Regions from separate parts of the Weizmannia sp. FSL W8-1119 genome, predicted to be linked through region 3. Evidence: predicted binding sites of a transcription regulator. Region 3 holds the regulator's gene; each other region holds the start of a gene.

Region 1 (3,379 bases), 280 kb from region 3:
ATACAATCTCGTTACCAACTTCGGGAAATTCCTCGATCCGCTTGCGGACAAACTGCTTGTTTCAACGGCGTTTATTTTGCTCGTCGGGCTCAAGCTGGCGCCGGCATGGATTGTTGTCGTGATCATTGCCCGCGAGTTTGCCGTGACGGGTTTGCGGCTAATTTTGGCAGAGGGCGGGGAAGTTGCAGCAGCCAATATGCTTGGAAAAATCAAAACATGGACGCAAATCATTGCCATCCTTTTATTGCTGTTGCATAACTTCCCGTTTTCGGCACTCTCATTCCGCATGGATCTGGTCGCTTTGTGGGTGGCGCTCATCTTTACCATCTGGTCAGGCGCTGATTATTTCTATTTAAACCGGGGCGTATTTGCCCGCTCGAAATAACCAAGCAGTGAGAGCCTCTCACTGCTTTTTTGCCCGCCGGCGCTGATGCTAACCCGGCACGGGCCGCAGGATTTCCGGGAAAAGGCGGCATTGCGGGGCGGATTTCGGGTCTTCTGGATTGGTGCCGCCATGTGTTCGTTTTTTGCTTTAAAAGAGAGGGAGGAATGGAAAGTGAATGCCGAAATAATTGCAGTCGGTTCGGAACTTTTGCTTGGCCAGATCACCAATACAAACGCCACATTTATTGCTGCGCAATTGGCGGAAATCGGCGTGGATGTGTACTATCAGACCGTTGTCGGCGATAACGCAGAGCGGCTCGAAGCGGCAATCCGTACAGCGGAGGGCCGCGCCGATTTATTGATTTTTACTGGCGGGCTCGGTCCGACAAAGGATGATTTAACAAAAGAAACGATTGCATCGCATATCGGAAAAAAACTGGTCACAGACGAAGATGCCATGCGTTCCATCGAACAGTTTTTTATCCGTACAAAACGAAAAATGACGGAAAACAACAAAAAGCAGGCGCTTGTCATTGAAGGCTCGAAAGTGTTTCCGAATGACCACGGCATGGCGCCGGGCATGCTGGCCAAAAGCCGAAACCACTATTACATGCTGCTCCCCGGCCCGCCGCATGAACTGGAACCGATGTTTATCCATTATGCCAGTCCCGCGATCCAGGATGAACTGGAAACGATCGAAAAAATCGAATCGCGCGTTCTCCGTTTCTTCGGGATCGGCGAATCCCAACTGGAAACAGAAATCCGCCAAATATTGGAAACCCAGAGCAATCCGACTGTTGCTCCGCTTGCGAAAGAAGGGGAAGTGACACTCAGGATTACGGCGAAACACCAGTCGGTGGCAACGGCGAACCAAATGATCGATCAAGTGGAAAAAGAGATTCTGCAAATTGCCGGATCGTATTTTTACGGTTATAACGATACGACGTTAATGGAGGCCCTGATTGAAAAACTTTCAGAAAAACAGCTGACGCTGGCCTGCGCGGAAAGCCTGACTGCCGGCAAATTTGCAGCGGAAATGGCGTCCATCCAGGGTGTCAGCACGATGCTGAAAGGCGGCGTTGTTGTCTATTCGAACGAAGCGAAGATGAAGCTTGCCAAAGTGAAAAAAGAAACACTTGACAAGTACGGCGCCGTCAGCAGCCAGTGTGCAAAAGAACTGGCGGAAAATATCCGCAGCATCATGGATGCCGACATTGGCATCAGTTTTACAGGTGTGGCCGGCCCGGACTCCCTTGAAGGCCATCCGCCGGGAACCGTGTGGATCGGCATTGCCATAAAAGGGAAAGAAACGGCCGCCTATCTGTTGGAACTTTCCGGATCCCGGAACAACGTCCGCACGAGATCGGTGAAATACGGCTGCTGGCATTTGCTGAAACTGCTTTAGTCCGAAAGCCGCTTCTGCTCATTGCAAATGGCGGAAGCGGCCTTTTTACGGAAAAAATTTGTTTGCCAAAAATTCAATTTTCGGCCCTTTTTGCCGGGGAAATTTCCATTTTTGCAGGGGAAAAACCCCATTTTTTTGCCGGATTTTTGCAAAAAAGAGACGAATAGGCGTTCGACATTTTGCTTGGCAAACACGGAAAAAACGGGTATAGTATAGATATAGATTTATTGCTTTCAAGAGTCCGTGATGAATAAAAGGAGGAAATTTTGTGAATGATCGTCAACAAGCCTTAGACCAGGCTCTGAAACAAATAGAAAAGCAATTTGGCAAGGGTTCCATTATGCGGCTGGGCGAGCAGACCGACCGGGTTGTCTCCACGATCCCGACCGGTTCGCTTGCGCTTGATATTGCCCTTGGTGTCGGCGGCTACCCACGCGGCCGCGTCATTGAAATATACGGCCCTGAAAGTTCCGGTAAAACAACGGTTGCCCTGCATGCGATTGCGGAAGTCCAGGCACAGGGCGGACAGGCTGCCTTTATTGATGCGGAACACGCACTTGACCCGGTTTATGCCCAAAAGCTCGGTGTCAACATTGATGAACTGCTCCTGTCCCAGCCGGATACGGGCGAACAGGCGCTGGAAATTGCAGAAGCGCTCGTCCGCAGCGGCGCAGTGGACATTATTGTCGTTGACTCTGTTGCTGCGCTTGTGCCGCGAGCGGAAATTGAAGGAGAAATGGGCGATTCCCATGTCGGCCTCCAGGCACGGCTAATGTCCCAGGCGCTGCGGAAATTATCGGGTGCGATCAACAAATCAAACACGATTGCGATTTTCATTAACCAAATCCGGGAAAAAGTCGGCGTGATGTTCGGCAATCCTGAAGTCACACCGGGCGGACGCGCGCTCAAGTTTTACTCGTCCGTACGCCTTGAAGTGCGCCGTGCCGAACAGATCAAACAAGGGAGCGACATTGTCGGCAACAAAACGAAAATCAAGGTTGTCAAAAACAAAGTAGCGCCTCCGTTTAAAACGGCAGAAGTGGATATTATGTACGGAGAAGGGATCTCAAAAGAAGGCGAGATCGTCGATATGGGAAGCGACCTTGACATCATCCAAAAAAGCGGGGCCTGGTATGCTTATAACGGCGAGCGGCTCGGCCAGGGGCGTGAAAATGCGAAACAGTTTTTAAAGGAAAATGCGGATTTGAAAAACGAGATTGCCGCAAAAATCCGGGAACATTACGACCTGGCGGAAGATGCCGGTTCCCATGAAACCGAAAATGCTGCAGATGAAAAGGAAGCTGTGGAAGGACAGGAAGAATTGAATTTGGAGTAACCTATAAGCGCCTGAAATGCTGACCGCATCCAGGCGCTTTTTGCCGTCCTTTTCCACCGGGCTTTTTTGCGCCGCAAAAGCTGCATGGCTGAAAGGGATCAACACAAATTACGATGGCAATCTTTCCGCTTCACTTGACAATAAAAATTCCCACCTTTAAAATTAATATGTATATTTTATTTTTCTAAAAACGACTTTCTCCTGTACGGAAAGCAAACCCTCCCGGAAGTTTCCGGAAGGGAGCCGGTTTTTAA
Region 2 (3,379 bases), 120 kb from region 3:
CAGGAATGTGCCGGCCAATCTTGTTTTCGATAAACGGAATCGTGATGCCGGCCGCTACCGATACCAGCAGCGTGTCCGGGGATACGAGCGGCCGGACCGATTCGAGCACATCCGGGGCGTCTTTCGGTTTTACAGCTAAGATGACCGCGTCCGGGCCTTCAAAAAGCTGGTTAAGGCCGTCTGCAGCCCGGATGCCGTATTTCTGTTCCAACGTGCGGAGCCTTTTTTTGTTCGTGCGGTTATGGGCGTGGATGTCCCCAGGTTTTACGATTCTTTTTTCAAGCATGCCGCTGATCATCGCTTCGGCCATGGACCCGGCGCCAATAAATGAGATTTTCATGCAAATACCTCCTTTCAAAGCAAAAACCCCTTCATCCGTAAAGGACGAAAGGGCATGTTCCGCGGTACCACCTTTATTGCAGGAATCCATCCTGCATCTCATTTGGTTAACGGTTTTCATCCGGTTTGGTTTTGCCAAACAGCTCACAGGCAGGTTCGGACGGGCAGCGGATGGCGGAGTCTTCCAGCCTGAGAACCCCGCTCTCTTGCATCATGCCCGGCTTACTGGTCCTGGTCACAGCCGATCGCTTATCAAAATGGTATTACTTATTATGAAGAAAAATCGGGGAGTTGTCAAGGGTGATTCCGCGAATTTTCAGATAAAAAATCCGTGCCCGGCGTGCATGCCGCAATGAACGCCGGACGGGTGTAAGCATGAAAATTAGCCGGCGCCATTTTTCAGAATAGGCATCCATGCCACGGCAAACGGCACCAGCTGAGGAAAAATGGACAAGCACAAATTTTCAGGATAGAAGGGAGAAAATGGCAACATGGCAAATAAACGGATCCGGAAGAAAACGGTCGTGATTACCGGTGCTTCCGGCGGCCTCGGGGAAAAAATCGCCTTTGCCGCCGCCAAAAACGGGGCTAACCTTGTTCTGCTCGCCAGAAGCCTTGACAAACTTGAAAAAATCAAGGCGGAGATCGAAGCAGTTTACCCGGTTTCGTGTCTGGCCGTCCGCTGTGATGTGGCGGAACACGGCAAAATTCCTGCTGTTTTTGAAACGATTTATAACCGCTGCGGCCATATTGATGTGCTCGTGAACAATGCCGGTTTCGGCGTTTTTGATGAAGTGCAGGATATCCGCATGGAGGATGTCAGGGGGATGTTTGATGTCAATGTCATCGGGCTCATTGCCTGCACCAAGGCGGTTGTCCCGCATATGCAAAAAAACCGCGCCGGCCATATTATCAATATTGCTTCCCAGGCGGCCAAAATGGCGACCCCGAAATCAAGCGTCTATGCGGCGAGCAAGTTTGCGGTGCGCGGCTTTACGGATAGCCTCCGCATGGAAATGGCGCGGTTCGGCGTCTATGTGACAGCCGTTCATCCCGGCCCGGTTGCAACCGGTTTTTTCGACATTGCCGACCGGTCCGGCACTTACCGGAAAAATATTGAAAAATGGATGCTGGATCCCGAAAAACTTGCAGAAAAAGTTACAGATACGATGCTTGTAAACCGGCGTGAAATCAATGCGCCAAAATGGATGAATGCATCCGCCGCCATCCATGGGCTTTTCCCCGGGCTTGTGGAAAGGCTCGGACGGCGGGCTTTCTTTAAAAAATAGCAGCCGGTGTGATGCGCGTTTTGGAAAAATATAGCCCCTCTGCCTGAAAAAACAATTGGCGAAAGAACGTATATTCGTTTATAATGAGGAATAGAATAAGAACTATAGTTCGTGTTGGTTGTTCAGTTTCTAAGGTAAGAGGGGTTGAAAGATGAGCCAGCGTGTGATTTTTCTCGTCGATATGCAGTCTTTTTATGCAAGTGTGGAAAAAGCCGATCATCCGGCATACAGGGATAAACCCGTAATTGTATCGGGCGATCCGGCGCGCCGGTCCGGGGTGGTGCTCGCTGCCTGCCCGCTCGCGAAAAAGCGCGGCGTGAAGAATGCGCTCCGCCTGTGGGAAGCGCAGCAGCTCTGCCCGGATGCCGTCATCGTCCGGCCGCGCATGCAGCGCTATCTCGATGTATCGGTGCAGATTTCTTCGATTCTTGCCCGCTATACGGATATGGTTGAACCGTATTCAGTTGACGAGCAGTTCATGGATGTAACGGGCAGCAGGCGGCTGTTCGGGGAGCCGCGCGAGATCGCCGCGCAAATCCAGCGGGACATCATGGAAGAAACCGGCGTGTATGCTCGCTGCGGGATCGGGCCAAACAAAGTGCTGGCGAAAATGGCGTGCGACCATTTTGCAAAGAAAAACAAAACCGGCATTTTTGAACTGGACCATCATCATCTCAAAACGCATTTATGGCCTTTGCCGGTTGGCAGGATGTTCGGTGTCGGCAGCCGGATGGAGCAGCATCTGAAGCGGCTCGGCATTTATACAATCGGCGCGCTTGCCTGCTTTCCGCTTGCCGTTTTAAAAAAACGGTGGGGGATTGGCGGCCAGGTGCTGTGGGAGACGGCAAACGGTATTGATGAGTCGCCCGTCTTGCGGGAATCGCACGCCGGGCAGAAAGCGATCGGGCATGCGATGACACTGCCGCGCGACTACGCCGATTTTGAGCATGAAATCAAAGTCGCCCTTCTTGAACTTTGCGAGGAAGTCTGTTTCCGGGCGCGTACTTCAGGTGTCATGGGCGCTTGTGTTTCGGTCGGCTGCCAGGGGGCGGATGATGCACATCCGTCCGGCTTTCACCGCCAGATGACGCTTGCGGCACCGACAAACGGGACAATGGACGTTTACCGGGCGGCATGCCGGCTGTTTCTTTCGTTTTGGGACAAAAACCCGGTCCGCCGTATCAGCGTCGGGCTGTCGCGCCTGTCGCGGGATACTATCCGGCAGCTTGATCTGTTTGAAAACAGGGAGGGGGAAAGAAAGATCGGGTATGCGGTCGACCGTATCAAGCAGAAATACGGTTCCGGCGCCGTCATCCGCGCCGTGTCGCTGCTTGAGGCCGGTCAGGCGCTTGAACGTGCCAAAAAGATAGGAGGGCATTACAAATGAGCGGCCGCTTGCAGCGCGGCAACAAACTTTGGGAAGGGTCACGCATGTTTTTGCCCGAGCATAAGCAGGCGCTTTTAAAATGGCAGAAAGAACAGGAGAAACAGGCAAAACCCGAACTCGATGAGCAGCAGCTTGAAGAGATGAACCGCATGCTCGTATCTGCCTGCCGGCTGCACGTGCCGGTTACGGTCCGTTTCTTTGAAGCGGGGGATTTTCTTACAGCCACCGGTACCATTACAAAATTCCAGCCGCTTGAAAAAAGGCTGGAGCTGGCAGGGGAGACAGGGGAGCGGATATCGATCAAACTTTCCGCGGTGACGGAAGTGGAGCAGGCATGAAAAAAACCGGCAAGCCTGAAAAGGCC
Region 3 (3,379 bases):
AACTTGGCTTCACGAGTTTTAATCTTGGGCCTGAACCGGAATTCTTCCTCTTCAAGCTGAATGAAAAAAATGAACCGACACTGGAGCTGAACGACAACGGCGGCTATTTTGACCTGGCGCCGACGGACCTTGGCGAAAACTGCCGGCGCGACATCGTATTGGAACTCGAGGAAATGGGCTTTGAAATTGAAGCGTCCCACCATGAAGTTGCACCCGGCCAGCACGAAATTGATTTTAAATATGCGGATGCAGTCAGGGCATGCGACAATATCCAGACCTTTAAACTGGTGGTCAAGACAATTGCACGCAAACATGGCCTGCATGCGACGTTTATGCCGAAACCGTTGTTTGGCGTGAACGGTTCCGGGATGCACACCAATCTTTCGCTTTTTAAAGGAAAAGAAAATGCATTCTATGACCCGAACGATGCAGAACTGCAGCTGAGCGATACGGCATACCAGTTCATTGCCGGCATCATAAAGCATGCGCCGAACTTTACGGCTGTCACGAATCCGACGGTGAACTCCTATAAACGGCTTGTGCCGGGTTATGAAGCGCCTTGTTATGTTGCCTGGTCCGCTCGCAACCGCAGCCCGCTCATGCGGATTCCGGCTTCCCGCGGTTTAAGCACGCGCGTTGAGGTGCGCAGCGTTGACCCGTCTGCCAATCCGTATCTCGCGCTCGCCGTCCTGTTAAAAGCAGGGCTTGACGGCATCGCGAACAAATTGCAGGCGCCGGAACCGGTCGACCGCAACATCTATGTCATGACGAAAGAAGAAAGAGAAGAAGCCGGCATTGTCGACCTCCCGGGCACACTGCTGCAGGCGCTGGAAAACTTAAAATCGGATGATGTAATGGTAGACGCCCTTGGCGATCACATTCTCGAACACTTCCTTGAAGCTAAGGAAATTGAATGGGATATGTTCCGCACACAAGTCCACCAATGGGAACGCGACCAGTATATCGAAATGTATTAAGCAAGAAACCCCTTGAAGCGTAAGGCTTTGAGGGGTTTTTGTTTATCGGGCATTTTTGCGTCGAACGCCCAGAAAAACAAAATGCCCATTAATTGCCCCGATTTTTCCTTCGAAAATAGATTGGAAGCCCAGAAATCCTCAAGTGTCACAGGCATTTTTGCCATCAAACTCGCATATGCTCTATTAAAAAAGAAGCAGCCGAAACTGCTTCTTTTTGATCAGTGCACCATTTGCCTGTACAGCCCGATGACAACGCCGAGAATGGTGACGTTTTTCAATATGATCGGTTCCATTGTCTGGTTTTCAGGTTGCAGCCGGAAGTAGTCTTTTTCCTTGAAAAATCTTTTTACTGTCGCTTCATTTTCATCTGTCATAGCGACCACGATATCTCCGTTGTTTGCCGTCTGCTGGGAGCGGACAATCACATAATCGCCGTTTAAAATCCCGGCATCCACCATGCTGTCCCCTTCAATTTCCAGCATGTAGACGGACTCGTCAGACGGGACAAGATGTTCCGGAAGCGGAAAATACTCTTCAATATTTTCTACAGCGGTAATCGGTATGCCTGCTGTTACTTTTCCGACAACAGGCACATTGACAACATTTTGGGCCGGTATTTCTTCATCATGGTCCAAAATTTCAATCGCTCTCGGCTTTGTAGGGTCGCGCCTGATCAGCCCTTTGCTTTCAAGCCTTGCGAGATGGCCATGGACAGTTGAACTGGAAGCAAGCCCGACTGCCTGGCCGATTTCCCGCACGGAAGGGGGATAGCCTTTTGTTTTGACTTCATGCTTGATGAAATCAAGTATCGCCTGTTGCCGTTTTGATAGTTTTGCCATTATTTCCACCTCGTCGCAGTTTTGTTTGGCACCCGCGCTGCGTACGGGGACGCAAACGGGAGGAATGCCATTATTTGCTATTATTATATCACATTGCAGAAGATAAAACAAACGTAAGTTCGAAAAAATGTTGACGAAAAACAGGCGTTCGTTTTATAATAGAACTGGTGATTGGACGAACGAATATTCGCGGGAGGAAGATGGAGATGTCACGATTATGGAAAAAGTATAACTATGTTATGATTTTAGCAGGGGTTGCGCTTGTTTTCGGATTTTTCATGATTGGAAGTCTGCGGGATCCATCCCCACACTATATCAAAATCAGCGTTACAGAGGGCGAGACGCTTTGGAATATCGCCGGTCAGTATGCAGAACAGGGCAAAATGTCGAGGGAAGCATTTATCAGCTGGGTTGAGCGCCATAATGGGATTAACGGCAACATGATCAAAGCCGGCGAAAAAATTGTCATTCCGGTAGAAAAAAATGAAATCAGGGATGATAAAAGGGAACTTGCGATGAAATCACAATGGGAGACGAAAAAATGAAAGTTGTTTTATATTGCAGAGTAAGCACGGAAAAAGAAAGCCAGGAAACTTCTTTGGCGAGGCAGCGGGAAGAGCTGGAGAAGCTTTCGGATTCCCGCGGTTTTCAAGTGGCCGGGGTGATCTGCGACCGGGCAAGCGGCTACGACCTGGACAGGCCCGGCATCCTTGAACTTCTTGATATCATTGGAAATGAAAAGGTTGACGCCGTACTGGTGCAGGATGAAACACGGATTGGAAGAGGAAATGCAAAAATTGCACTGCTCCATTTTTTATATAAAAAAGGGGTCAAAGTATATTGTTATGCACAAAACGGTGAACTCGAACTTTCGGAATCCGATTCAATGGTGTTGAAAATTGTCAGCATGGTTGAAGAGTACCAGCGAAAGCTGCATAACTTAAAAATCAAAAGGGGGATGGAACGCGCTGTCAGAAACGGCTACCGCCCGGAGAAAAATTTAAAAGGAAAGCGGAATCCGGACGGCAGGGAGAGGAAGGAAGTGCCGGTTGAAGAAATTATCCGCCTGCGGGACAACGGCCTGACTTTTCAGGAGATTGCTGCGACAATGCGCGGTTTTGGCTATCAAGTTTCAAAAGCAACCGTCCACCGGCGTTACAGGGAATATATGGAGGAAACGGGGCATGATCAATAGTACAAAAACCGGTTTCGCCGGTGCGCTTTCTTTGCAGGCGGGCCTATATTTTAGTAAGATGGCATCAATCACGGATTAAAGGAGAGAAAATATGCTTTCAAAGGAAAAAATGGCAAGAATAAACGAATTGGCGAAAAAAGCGAAAACCGGCGGCCTGACAGGTGAGGAAGCAAAAGAACAGTCAAAGTTGCGAAGCGAGTATTTGCAGGCGTTCCGCTCTTCATTCAGAAAAACGATTGAAAATGTCCGTGTGCTTGACCCCGAAGGCCAGGACGTTACCCCGGAAAAAATAAAGCAAATCCAAACAAAAAGAAAGCTGCACTAAAGGGGCGCCATCCTGCTTCTTTCTTACAAAATCCATACAAAAT

The links. Region 3 encodes LexA, which represses DNA repair genes until DNA is damaged. Its sites were predicted from a motif close to CGAACATATGTTCG; they were not measured.
Region 1: recA (recombinase RecA) is a predicted target of LexA. The motif match lies at 1,950-1,963, and genes of this name have one in related genera.
Region 2: NSQ19_RS08055 (DNA polymerase IV) is a predicted target of LexA. The motif match lies at 1,692-1,705, and genes of this name have one in related genera.

What each region holds. Positions count from the first base shown of each region.
Region 1 covers NZ_JBBOZL010000001.1:1,250,413-1,253,791, forward strand. The annotation lists gene pgsA (CDP-diacylglycerol--glycerol-3-phosphate 3-phosphatidyltransferase) at 1-385, shown strand, start outside; gene NSQ19_RS05975 (competence/damage-inducible protein A) at 557-1,789, shown strand; gene recA (recombinase RecA) at 2,058-3,125, shown strand.
Region 2 covers NZ_JBBOZL010000001.1:1,650,964-1,654,342, reverse strand. The annotation lists gene proC (pyrroline-5-carboxylate reductase) at 1-340, opposite strand, end outside; gene NSQ19_RS08060 (SDR family NAD(P)-dependent oxidoreductase) at 831-1,628, shown strand; gene NSQ19_RS08055 (DNA polymerase IV) at 1,780-3,015, shown strand; gene NSQ19_RS08050 (YolD-like family protein) at 3,012-3,353, shown strand.
Region 3 covers NZ_JBBOZL010000001.1:1,532,675-1,536,053, reverse strand. The annotation lists gene glnA (type I glutamate--ammonia ligase) at 1-977, shown strand, start outside; gene lexA (transcriptional repressor LexA) at 1,196-1,816, opposite strand; gene yneA (cell division suppressor protein YneA) at 2,023-2,361, shown strand; gene NSQ19_RS07410 (YneB family resolvase-like protein) at 2,358-3,011, shown strand; gene NSQ19_RS07405 (DUF896 domain-containing protein) at 3,103-3,336, shown strand.